DNA from 4 places in the Candidatus Caldatribacterium saccharofermentans genome. Region 1 is predicted to be linked to each of the others. Evidence: riboswitches for the same ligand, from Rfam matches in the RefSeq annotation. Region 1 holds a riboswitch; each other region holds the start of a gene.
The links. Region 1 has a riboswitch for cobalamin ahead of ACPT9Q_RS06610 (sirohydrochlorin cobaltochelatase). Riboswitches for the same ligand answer to the same signal wherever they lie in the genome.

Region 1 (2,186 bases):
CACTCCGGATTTCTTGAGGAGCTTCTCGTTCACACCGCTTTGCACCATCGCTACATCACAGAAAATGGTGTACCCCGGGGTCAGGCTCTCGAAGAAACACTCAATAAACCCCTCTTTGAGCACAAGAAGTGGAAGGAGCGAGAAGTCGGCCGTGGCATGGACAATCCGCTCAAAGAGGAAGGTGTACGCTTCAGGCAGGGCGTAGGATGGAAGGATGCTCCGGATCATCCTGAGGCTCAGCCGCTCAATGTCCTGTCCCCGCATGGGTGAGGAGTTCCTCCACTCTCTCCCAGAGCATCCTCACGAAAGTTTCCTCCTGAAGGAGTCCCCGGGGGAGAACTTCCACCGTGAACCCTTCCTCTCTGAGTCTTTCTCTTAAGGAACCACGGCCTTCGGCGATATCTTTTTTGAAGTGGTGTCCAGTAAAGAACATGAGGGGCCAGAGGATGACCCTCTGTGCGATCTTTCTGAGCCTTGGGAGGAGCTCTGCAAGGTTCGGGCTTCCCTCAAGCACCACCACACCGCTTTGGGGGCCGAAAGCCCGGGTTACGAGCCTGTCGAATTCCCTGTAGGCACTTTCGCCCTCTCTGCTTCCGTGCCCTACAAAGACGATGGCTGTACCCCGGTCTTTGAGGTGCGGGGCCACAAGGGGGGTGAAGGCAGCGACCACCGCTTTTTGGTCCTCTGGTGTTCCAAGGAGCGCTCGTCCGAAGAGCATTTCCGCAAAGAGGGGGTTTCCCCGGATATCCCTGAGGGTTGTGAGAGCAGCGCAGAAGTTCAGGACTGCAGTGTACACCGCTCCAGGGACAATGAGAAGCGGCTGGACGACCACACGGGTGTACCCTGCGTCGTGGATCTGTCCGAAGGTGGTGAGGAGACCTTCCATCCCGTGGTGTCTTTGCACCGTGGGGGAAACAAAAGACGAGAAAACCCCGACGCCTCTCAGGACTTCCTGTGCCCGCTTCAGGAAGCCCTCAAAGTCCTCCAGGGGCTCCGGTTGCGTTGTGCCAAAAGCCGCAAAGAGTATGGCGGTCCTCATCGTCCTCAAAAAAGAAAAGCTCCGTTCTCTGTCCTCCGCAGAGAACGAGCACCGCTTCCCGGGCCGGTCTCCTGACTCGAAGGTCCAAGCCTACTCGACCCGCCTTCCCGGACTTTCCCCGGTGGCATCGTGGGCCTTTCGTCCCTTCTCACAGTGGCGGGACCGTGCCGGATTCGCACCGGCTTCCCGAACACCCAGGAAGGACCCTTTTTCCGTATTATACCATGGGCGTGGTACAATAAACCACAAAGTAGCCAGAGGAGGGATGGCGCATGCTCCAGACGATAACGCTTGAGACCACGGCGAAAGAAGAAGTCATCGACATCACGGATCAGGTGGCCCGGATTGTGGCGGAAGCCCAGGTCGAGGAAGCTGGAGTCTTCGTCTACGTCCCTCACGGCGATGCGGCGGTCAACATCCAGGCCGGAAAACCCAGGACCTCAGAGCCGCCGCTCAATGACCTCTTGAAGAAGGTCCTGGAGAGAGAAGAGTTTGAAAAGCCGGAAACCGGTGCGGCCTTTGTGGCTCCTACCGAGGTCCTCATCGCCCACCGGGGCAGGCTCCTTCTTGGGGAGGACCAGCGGATCTACTTCTACGAGTTCAATGGTCCAAAGAAGCGTTCGGTGTACGTCCTCGTCATTCCTTCTTCTGCTCGCTGGGGGAACTGAGTCACCTCGTTCCCCCGCCTCACTGGTCTTTGGGAAAGACCCCGGCGTGGGCTGCCCGGATGTCCTCCACCGAGAAGAAGGCCGAAGGACTGACGGCGCGAATGATGCTGAGGACTTTCCGGAGGTCCCTTCGCCGGACCACGGTGAAAATGAGTTTCACCGGTCCCCGGGTGCCCTGTCCGTTGAAAACCGTGACGCCGAATCCTTCGCGCTTTAGGGCAGAAAAGAGCCGCTCTCCGTCCTGCTGCAGGATCACTCGCACGATGACGTACCCTATGGCGAACCACTCTTCAATGTAGATACCCAGGAAGTTCCCCAGGGCAAATCCTGCGGCGTACCCCAGGAAGGCAAAAGGCGTCCTTGCATGGGTGATGAGCTGGCTCACCACTACAATCCAGATGAGGACCTCGAAGAACCCAAGGAGCGGGGCAAGGCTCCTCTTCCCGCGGGCGGTGAGGATGATGCGCAGGGTTCCCAGG
Region 2 (2,186 bases), 150 kb from region 1:
CCCCTTGCTTGTAAGGCAAGTGCTCTCCCCCTGAGCTATTCGCCCACCATTTTTCATTATACCACACTCAGACGCTGCCAAAACCAGCGTGGTACTCAAACCGAAAGCCGTGCCTTTCTGCAGCCTCTGCGAAAGCCTTTCGAATTGCCCCATAGTCAAATCGGTACTCATACTTTGCCCCGAAGAGGTTCGATTGCTCCTCAATGGTGCCGCTTCTTGGGCCGGGAGTGACCCGCGTGACCTCCTTTGTAACGCCAAAGCCCTGGATGTCCTCACCGGAGGCAATTCCCGAACCCCGTTCTTGCAGCATTTCGGAGAAGTGGAGCACTTTGGCACTGTCATCGATGCGGAAGCGGGCAACGTACTCAAGGCGGTCTTTCCGCAAAAACCCCCTTCGTTCGGCAAGAGTCACGGTGAGGGTGAAAACACCTCGCTTTTCCTCGAGTTTCCCCGAGAGGTCCTGAGCAAGTTTTTCGATGTCCTCGCAAAGCATCGCATTGCCTTCTTTCTGGGTGTAGTGTTCATTGTACCACAGAGTGTGGTATACTTACAGTGGTTCGTTTCAGGTGGACGTGGTCCTTAATAGGGAAGCCGGTGGGAATCCGGCGCGGTCCCGCCACTGTGACCGGGGAGCAGGGTGCATGTGCCACTGGGGAAACCCGGGAAGGCGCGCCTTAAGCGATGATCCGGAAGCCAGGAGACCTGCCTGAAGCGCATCCCAACCACTCTTCGCGGAAAGAGGAGGTGGGAAAGTGTCCTGGACTCCGCCCCAGGCATGGAGCATAGCCCTCCCTCTCCCCCTCCTCCTTCGCGAATTCTCAAGGGGGTATGGGCGATGAGGCGAAGAGTTCTCCTTCTTGCTGTTTTTTGCTCTCTCTTCCTGCTCTCTTCGGCTTTTGGGCTTGAGGTCACCGACGATACTGGGCGAACGATCACTTTGTCTTCCCCTGCAGCGCGGGTCATTTCCCTCACCCCGGCGAACACCGAGATCGTCTTTGCCCTGGGGGCGGAGGGAAGCCTTGTGGGGGTCACGACGTACTGCGATTACCCTGAGGAGGCGAAGAAAAAGGAGAAAATCGGGAGCATCACCGAAGTTGACCTTGAGGCAATCGTTCGCCTTGACCCGGACCTTGTGCTTGCCGGGTCCCTGACGCCTCCTGAGGTCATTGAGCGGCTGACCAAACTCGGGTACCCGGTGTTCGTCCTTGACCCAAAGTCTATTCCCCAGGTCATCGAAAGCATCCGGAAGGTTGCTCTCCTCCTTGGGAAGGAAAAGGAAGGAGAGGCCCTGGCTCAAGCCATGGAGAGGAACGTCCAGGAAGTTCAGGCCAGGGTTTCCGGTCTTTCTGAGGAGGAAAAACCCCGGGTGTTCCACGTCATCTGGCACAACCCTCTCTGGACGGCGGGGAAGGACACCTTCATCCATGAGTTCATCACCCTCGCTGGAGGGAAAAACGTAGTAGAGGACCTCTCGGGGTACGTGACCCTCGACCTTGAAGAGCTCCTCCGCCGGAATCCCGATATCATCACCGTGGTGAGCGCCCACGGGGAAAACCTCCCCTACAACTTCATCGTCTCCGATACACGGCTCAAAGTCCTCCAGGCGGTACAGCAAGGCCGGGTATTCGTGGTCGACAGCGACATCGTCTCCCGTCCTGGTCCCCGGATAACCCAGGCTCTGCGCATCTTTGCCTCCATTATCCATCCGGAGATTTTTGGACCGTACCAGTCTTCGAAGGAGTGATCTCGTCTTCCTCAAGAAGCTGCCATTCGGCGTATCCTTCCTTGCGCAAGGGAAGCCGCGCTCCGGTGAGGACCACCCGCTGTTTTGTCGGATGCGTTGTGACGGTTATGTAGGCCCGGACGAGATTCGCGATGGTGGCTTCTTGAAAGGTCAGGGTAGTGCCATCCTGGAGGACGATGGTGGTGCGGAGGTGTTTGTGGCCTTCAGGAATCTCCAGGACAATGGCTTGAATGTCCTCGTTCCGGAAAACCAGGGATTGCCCGCTGGGCATACTCTTCTCCTCCCTTCTCTTTTGGGAGTATAATCATGAGCCATGAAGCGGCGGAAGAGGTTCCGAAAACCTTTTCTTCTTTTTGGCTTTATTGCCCTTTGCGGGGTGAGTTTGTTTGTCGCCCAGGGGGTGGGTCAGGGACGGTATGCGCTCTCCGATTCTCTGGCCCTC
Region 3 (2,186 bases), 150 kb from region 1:
ACCAGGATGTTGTTATAGACTTCCCGGAACACCTCCTTCCCCCTCTCCTTCTCTTTCTTGATGGTCTCAGGGGAAAGGATGAAGGGAGGAAGTTTCTGCCTTTGGGTTCTCAGGAAGTAGTGCCTGATTGAGCACCTGTTGAACTTCAAAACTCGGAGATATCTGCGGTCCACCCCTTTCCTCCCCCAGCCCATGGGACGATGGGAGAGTCGAGCTGAGAGGATAGGCTTTTGTGGGCTTCGGCACTGATTCGCAATTCCAGCTCTCTATGGTGCCTGGCATTCTGGATTCCCCCGCGAGTTTCCGGAGAGGTAGATGTAGAGGTTTTCAAGGCCTCTTTGGTCTCTGGAATTCTTACCCCGGGAGAGGGCCTTGAGGAGCAAGGCTTCCACTTCCTCCCAGGAACTCTCTTCAACTGCCTTCCAGAGTTCCTCTTCTGAGCCATCCCGGGGCAGGGCTTCTCGGATGCGTTTCCCAAGGTGGAAGCGGTCCAGGATGAAGGTGGCCTTGGGGATGATCTCCAGTCCTTTCTTGGGGAGGAGGCCCCATCACCACAGAGGAAGATCTCCTGTACCGTGTCGAGGTCATAGTGTTCCTCCAGGTACTCGAGGACCTCGAGGAAGAGCTCTTCGGTGTCCTCATAGCAACCGGCAAAGTAGTGGGGATTCTTGAGCTTGGCTCTCCCTGAGCTTGAGACTTCCTTCCCCTCATGGACGTAGAGAGTTTCCCAAGGATTCTGGACTTCTTCCTCCTCTTTCTTCCCTTCTCTTTGGGGGAAAGGACCAGGGCTTCCAGGAGAGAATCAATCCTTTTCTTCCCAAAACCAACCTGGTCGTCGAGGAGGTACAGGTATTCTCTGATGTCTTCGTGTCCAAAGGAGGTTCTTCCTTGGGGTGACATCCCCAAACAGGGTGAGGATGGTATTCATGGTCTCCCAGAGCCTTTCCTCAAATTCCTGGAAATCCATTCCTTCAGGAAATGGAGAGAAAATTCCAGAACTCTCTGGAACTCTGATACCATGGGACCCTACCTCCAGAGTGCTTCCCATATACCAAGTTGGAACCCCCGATAAATTTCCGCTAACGGGGTTTTTCTCTCCCGTCCTCCTTGTAAGAACCACAAAAAGCGCTATAATACAGGAAAAAGTAGAAAAACTGGTTCCCTTCCGTGGTGCCCCTTTTTGGGGAGAATAGGGAAGTCCGGTGAAAGTCCGGCGCGGACCCGCCGCTGTGATGGGGAGGAAGGAGAGCATAGCCACTGGCGAAAGCTGGGAAGGGTCTCCTTCCGAGGAACCTGAGCCAGAAGACCTGCCACGGAAGCGCCAAAGAGGGTGATGGCAAAGCCCTCAGGCATTGCCTGAGGGCTTTTTTCATTTCAGGAAAGGAGGATGCCGATGGAACGGAAAGCTCTGAGCACTTCTTTCCCCCTTCGCCTGAGCCTTGTGGCTACCCTCGTGGCCTTGAGCGTTGTGGGGTCGTTCGTGAAAATCCCCAGCCCCACCGGAACCGTGGCTTTAGACTCCCTTCCAGGATTTTTCGGTGCCCTGTTTTTGGGATACCCTGAGGGAGCGCTCATCGCCTTTCTGGGGCACATTCTGACTTCCCTGAACGTCGGGTTCCCCCTGGGGGCTTTTGTGCATCTTGTGATTGCCCTGGAGATGGCAGGCATTGCCCTGGCCTTTCGTTTTGCCTTCCTGCGGTGGAAGTACCCTGGGGCCGTCCTTGTGGGCACCGTTCTCAACGGCGTCTTTGCCCCGCTGAGCGTCGTCCCCCTTTTCGGGTGGGGGTTCTTCTTCGGTATCCTGCTCTCCCTCCTTGTAGGATCCTTTGTCAACGTCTTCCTTGCCGCCCTTCTTCACCGGGCGTTGGCACGGCGATGAACCGGGATTGCCTTGTGGTGAACACTGGCAAAGAGGAACTCCTCGTGGCCTGTGACGCCCTTGGTGGGATAGGACCAAAACCGGGGGACAGTCTCTCTGTCCCCCTCGAAGTATCCGCTCAGTTCACCGCCCGGGTTGCCCTGGCAGAAATCCTTGCGGCGGGAGGAGAGCCTCTGGCGCTTTCTGTAACCCTGAGTATGGAACCCTATCCCTGGATTGAAGAAGTGCAAAGGGGAATCTCCCGGGAACTCCGCACCATCGGCAAAGAGGATCTCCCCTGCGTCTTCTCTACAGAGAAGAACGTCCC
Region 4 (2,186 bases), 1.1 Mb from region 1:
TTTTCGCAGGAAGCGCTCGACCTCTTCCGCGATCAATGCTTCGAGGTGTTCGGACTCCTGAGCGAAGGGCAGGGTTCGTTCCCGGGCAAGATTGAGGAAGGTCTCAAGGTCCAGGAGCTTCTTTCCTTGAGCCAGCGCCGGGTCGATAGCTCGGGGAAGAGCAAGGTCAACGAGCACTTGAGGAAGGGCTGCTTCGTCAAGGTCTTCAGGGGCAAAGAGATGACGAGCTGAGCCTGAAGTGCACACCGCTGCGTGGGATTGGGCGAGGACTTCTTTGAGCACGCTTTTCTCTGCAATCGCCACGAAGGGCTTTTCCTGGGGAATGTGGTGGAGGTGCCGCGAAAAGACGAAGATTGTTCCTGCTTTTCGGGAGAGGAGTGTCCCGGCGACGGAGCGCCCCAGGGTCCCCCAGCCGAGAATACAGACGCTTTTCCCCTCAAGGGAGCCCAGAAGTTCTTCAAGTACCTCGGCGACAAGGGAACCGAAAGACCTCAACGCCTGTTCTCTACGGAGGGATCTCCGGACTTTTTTCCCCACTCGCAGGGCGTCCTGAAAGAGGGCGTTCAGGAGTTTGTTGGTGTGGCCGTTCCGGTGAGCCTTCTCCCAGGCTCGCTTCAGCTGCCCCAGGATATGCACCTCACCACGGAGGGCCGACTCAAGGCCTGCGGCAATTCGAAAGAGACGCCGAACAGCATCGGCGTTCTCAAGGTAAAACACACAGGTTCTGTAAGGGCCAGGGAGGGGGAAAAGGCGCTGAAGGAGGTCCTCTCTCCGGAAGGATTCTTCTTCTACTGTACCGTACACCTCAAGTCGCTGGCAGGTCTCAAGGAGGACAAAGGCAGAACACCCGGTTTCTCTGAGGATTCCCAGAAATTCCCTCTCCGGAAGGGCCAGGTAGCGCTCCCGAAGGACAAGGGGGAGGCGCTCATCGACCCCGGTGGCAAAAAGGAGCGCTTTTTTCACTTTTCCCTCTCTCCGAGGTACTCGCTACCCCGAGAGGGAACATCCATACCTTTCCACTCCTTCCTCGTCGAGCGCGAGTACAGAGTTCTCTGTGCAGGCAGGTCTCCTGACTGAGGTTCATCGTCCTCTCCGCCTTCCCGGTTGCCCAGTGGCATAGAGGAGGGGACTCCCCATCACAGTGGCGCGACCGTGTGGGAATTGCACCCACTTCCCTTTTCAGCCCCAAGGGGCACCTGCACGGGAAAAATTATACCAGAGTAGAGTCCGGCAGGCGAGTCCTTGACATTGTCTGTTATAATGGAAAATGATAATATTTTTCATTGAGGTGAAGGACTTGCCGGAGAGCTGGAAAGATGTTTTCCATCGCTTCAACAAGAAAGCGACACCCTCGCGCCGGGCCATTCTTGAGGTGTTTGAGGAAAAAGGGCAGCACCTCTCTGCCGAGGATGTGTACGAGCATCTGAGGGCAAAGAAAAAGAAAGTCGGCATAGCAACGGTGTACCGGAATCTTGACCTTCTCCTGCGCATGGGGATTCTCCGAAAAGTCAACTTTGGCGATGGCAGGGAACACTACGAGATTTGCCGTACGGCACAGTTCCACCACCACCTGATCTGCACCCAGTGCGGTCAGGTTGTGGACTGTGAGGGGATGACCCAGGAAGAGGAGCAGTTCTTGCAGCGTCTGCGAAAGGAGTTCGAGCAGAAACAGGGATTTGTCGTTCACTCCTATCACATCTATTTCTACGGTTTGTGTCCGCGTTGCCGGTGACATCCGAGGGGGGCTGAGACTGTGGAAGACATCCGTTCTCTGGTGGAGATGGAAACCGGTGGAAAAGGAGAAATTGTCCGGATTGATGGTGGGGAAGGGATGGTGAGGAGGTTATGGGTTCTCGGAGTCGTGCCCGGGAAGAGAATCGAAAAGGTCAGCTCCATTATCGGCAAGGGACCGGTTGTCATTCGTCTGGGGCAGCAGGAGATCGCCCTGGGCAGAGGCATAGCCCAGAGGATTCTCGTGCGGGTAGAACACTAAGGCGAATCGTCCTTGCGGGAAACCCCAATGTCGGGAAAAGCGTTATTTTCACCCAGATAAGCGGTGTCTACGCTTTTTCCTCAAATTATCCGGGGACAACAGTGGACTTTTTGCGGAGTTACGTGGAACACGGAGGAGAATTGTACGAAATCATCGATGCTCCGGGCACGTATTCCCTTGAAGGGATAGCTGA

Region 2: linked by a shared signal. The riboswitch ahead of ACPT9Q_RS05870 (helical backbone metal receptor) and the one ahead of ACPT9Q_RS06610 (sirohydrochlorin cobaltochelatase) in region 1 are both predicted to bind cobalamin.
Region 3: linked by a shared signal. The riboswitch ahead of ACPT9Q_RS07355 (ECF transporter S component) and the one ahead of ACPT9Q_RS06610 (sirohydrochlorin cobaltochelatase) in region 1 are both predicted to bind cobalamin.
Region 4: linked by a shared signal. The riboswitch ahead of ACPT9Q_RS00875 (hypothetical protein) and the one ahead of ACPT9Q_RS06610 (sirohydrochlorin cobaltochelatase) in region 1 are both predicted to bind cobalamin.

Annotation. Positions count from the first base shown of each region.
Region 1 is NZ_CP187957.1:1,303,503-1,305,688, forward strand. It holds gene ACPT9Q_RS06605 (precorrin-8X methylmutase) at 1-264, opposite strand, end outside; gene ACPT9Q_RS06610 (sirohydrochlorin cobaltochelatase) at 245-1,039, opposite strand; cobalamin riboswitch at 1,084-1,252, opposite strand; gene ACPT9Q_RS06615 (YjbQ family protein) at 1,312-1,707, shown strand; gene ACPT9Q_RS06620 (DUF2179 domain-containing protein) at 1,727-2,186, opposite strand, start outside.
Region 2 is NZ_CP187957.1:1,154,656-1,156,841, forward strand. It holds tRNA gene ACPT9Q_RS05860 (tRNA-Val) at 1-45, opposite strand, end outside; gene ACPT9Q_RS05865 (hypothetical protein) at 68-493, opposite strand; cobalamin riboswitch at 548-724, shown strand; gene ACPT9Q_RS05870 (helical backbone metal receptor) at 836-1,744, shown strand; gene ACPT9Q_RS05875 (hypothetical protein) at 1,698-2,015, opposite strand; gene ACPT9Q_RS05880 (iron chelate uptake ABC transporter family permease subunit) at 2,058-2,186, shown strand, end outside.
Region 3 is NZ_CP187957.1:1,451,020-1,453,205, reverse strand. It holds gene ACPT9Q_RS07375 (hypothetical protein) at 1-173, opposite strand, end outside; gene ACPT9Q_RS07370 (hypothetical protein) at 267-494, opposite strand; partial or broken gene ACPT9Q_RS07365 (hypothetical protein) at 599-718, opposite strand; gene ACPT9Q_RS07360 (hypothetical protein) at 894-1,193, shown strand; cobalamin riboswitch at 1,152-1,329, shown strand; gene ACPT9Q_RS07355 (ECF transporter S component) at 1,388-1,879, shown strand; gene ACPT9Q_RS07350 (AIR synthase related protein) at 1,876-2,186, shown strand, end outside.
Region 4 is NZ_CP187957.1:157,832-160,017, reverse strand. It holds gene ACPT9Q_RS00875 (hypothetical protein) at 1-963, opposite strand, end outside; cobalamin riboswitch at 1,043-1,215, opposite strand; gene ACPT9Q_RS00870 (Fur family transcriptional regulator) at 1,289-1,732, shown strand; gene ACPT9Q_RS00865 (FeoA domain-containing protein) at 1,754-1,993, shown strand; gene ACPT9Q_RS00860 (FeoB small GTPase domain-containing protein) at 1,999-2,186, shown strand, end outside.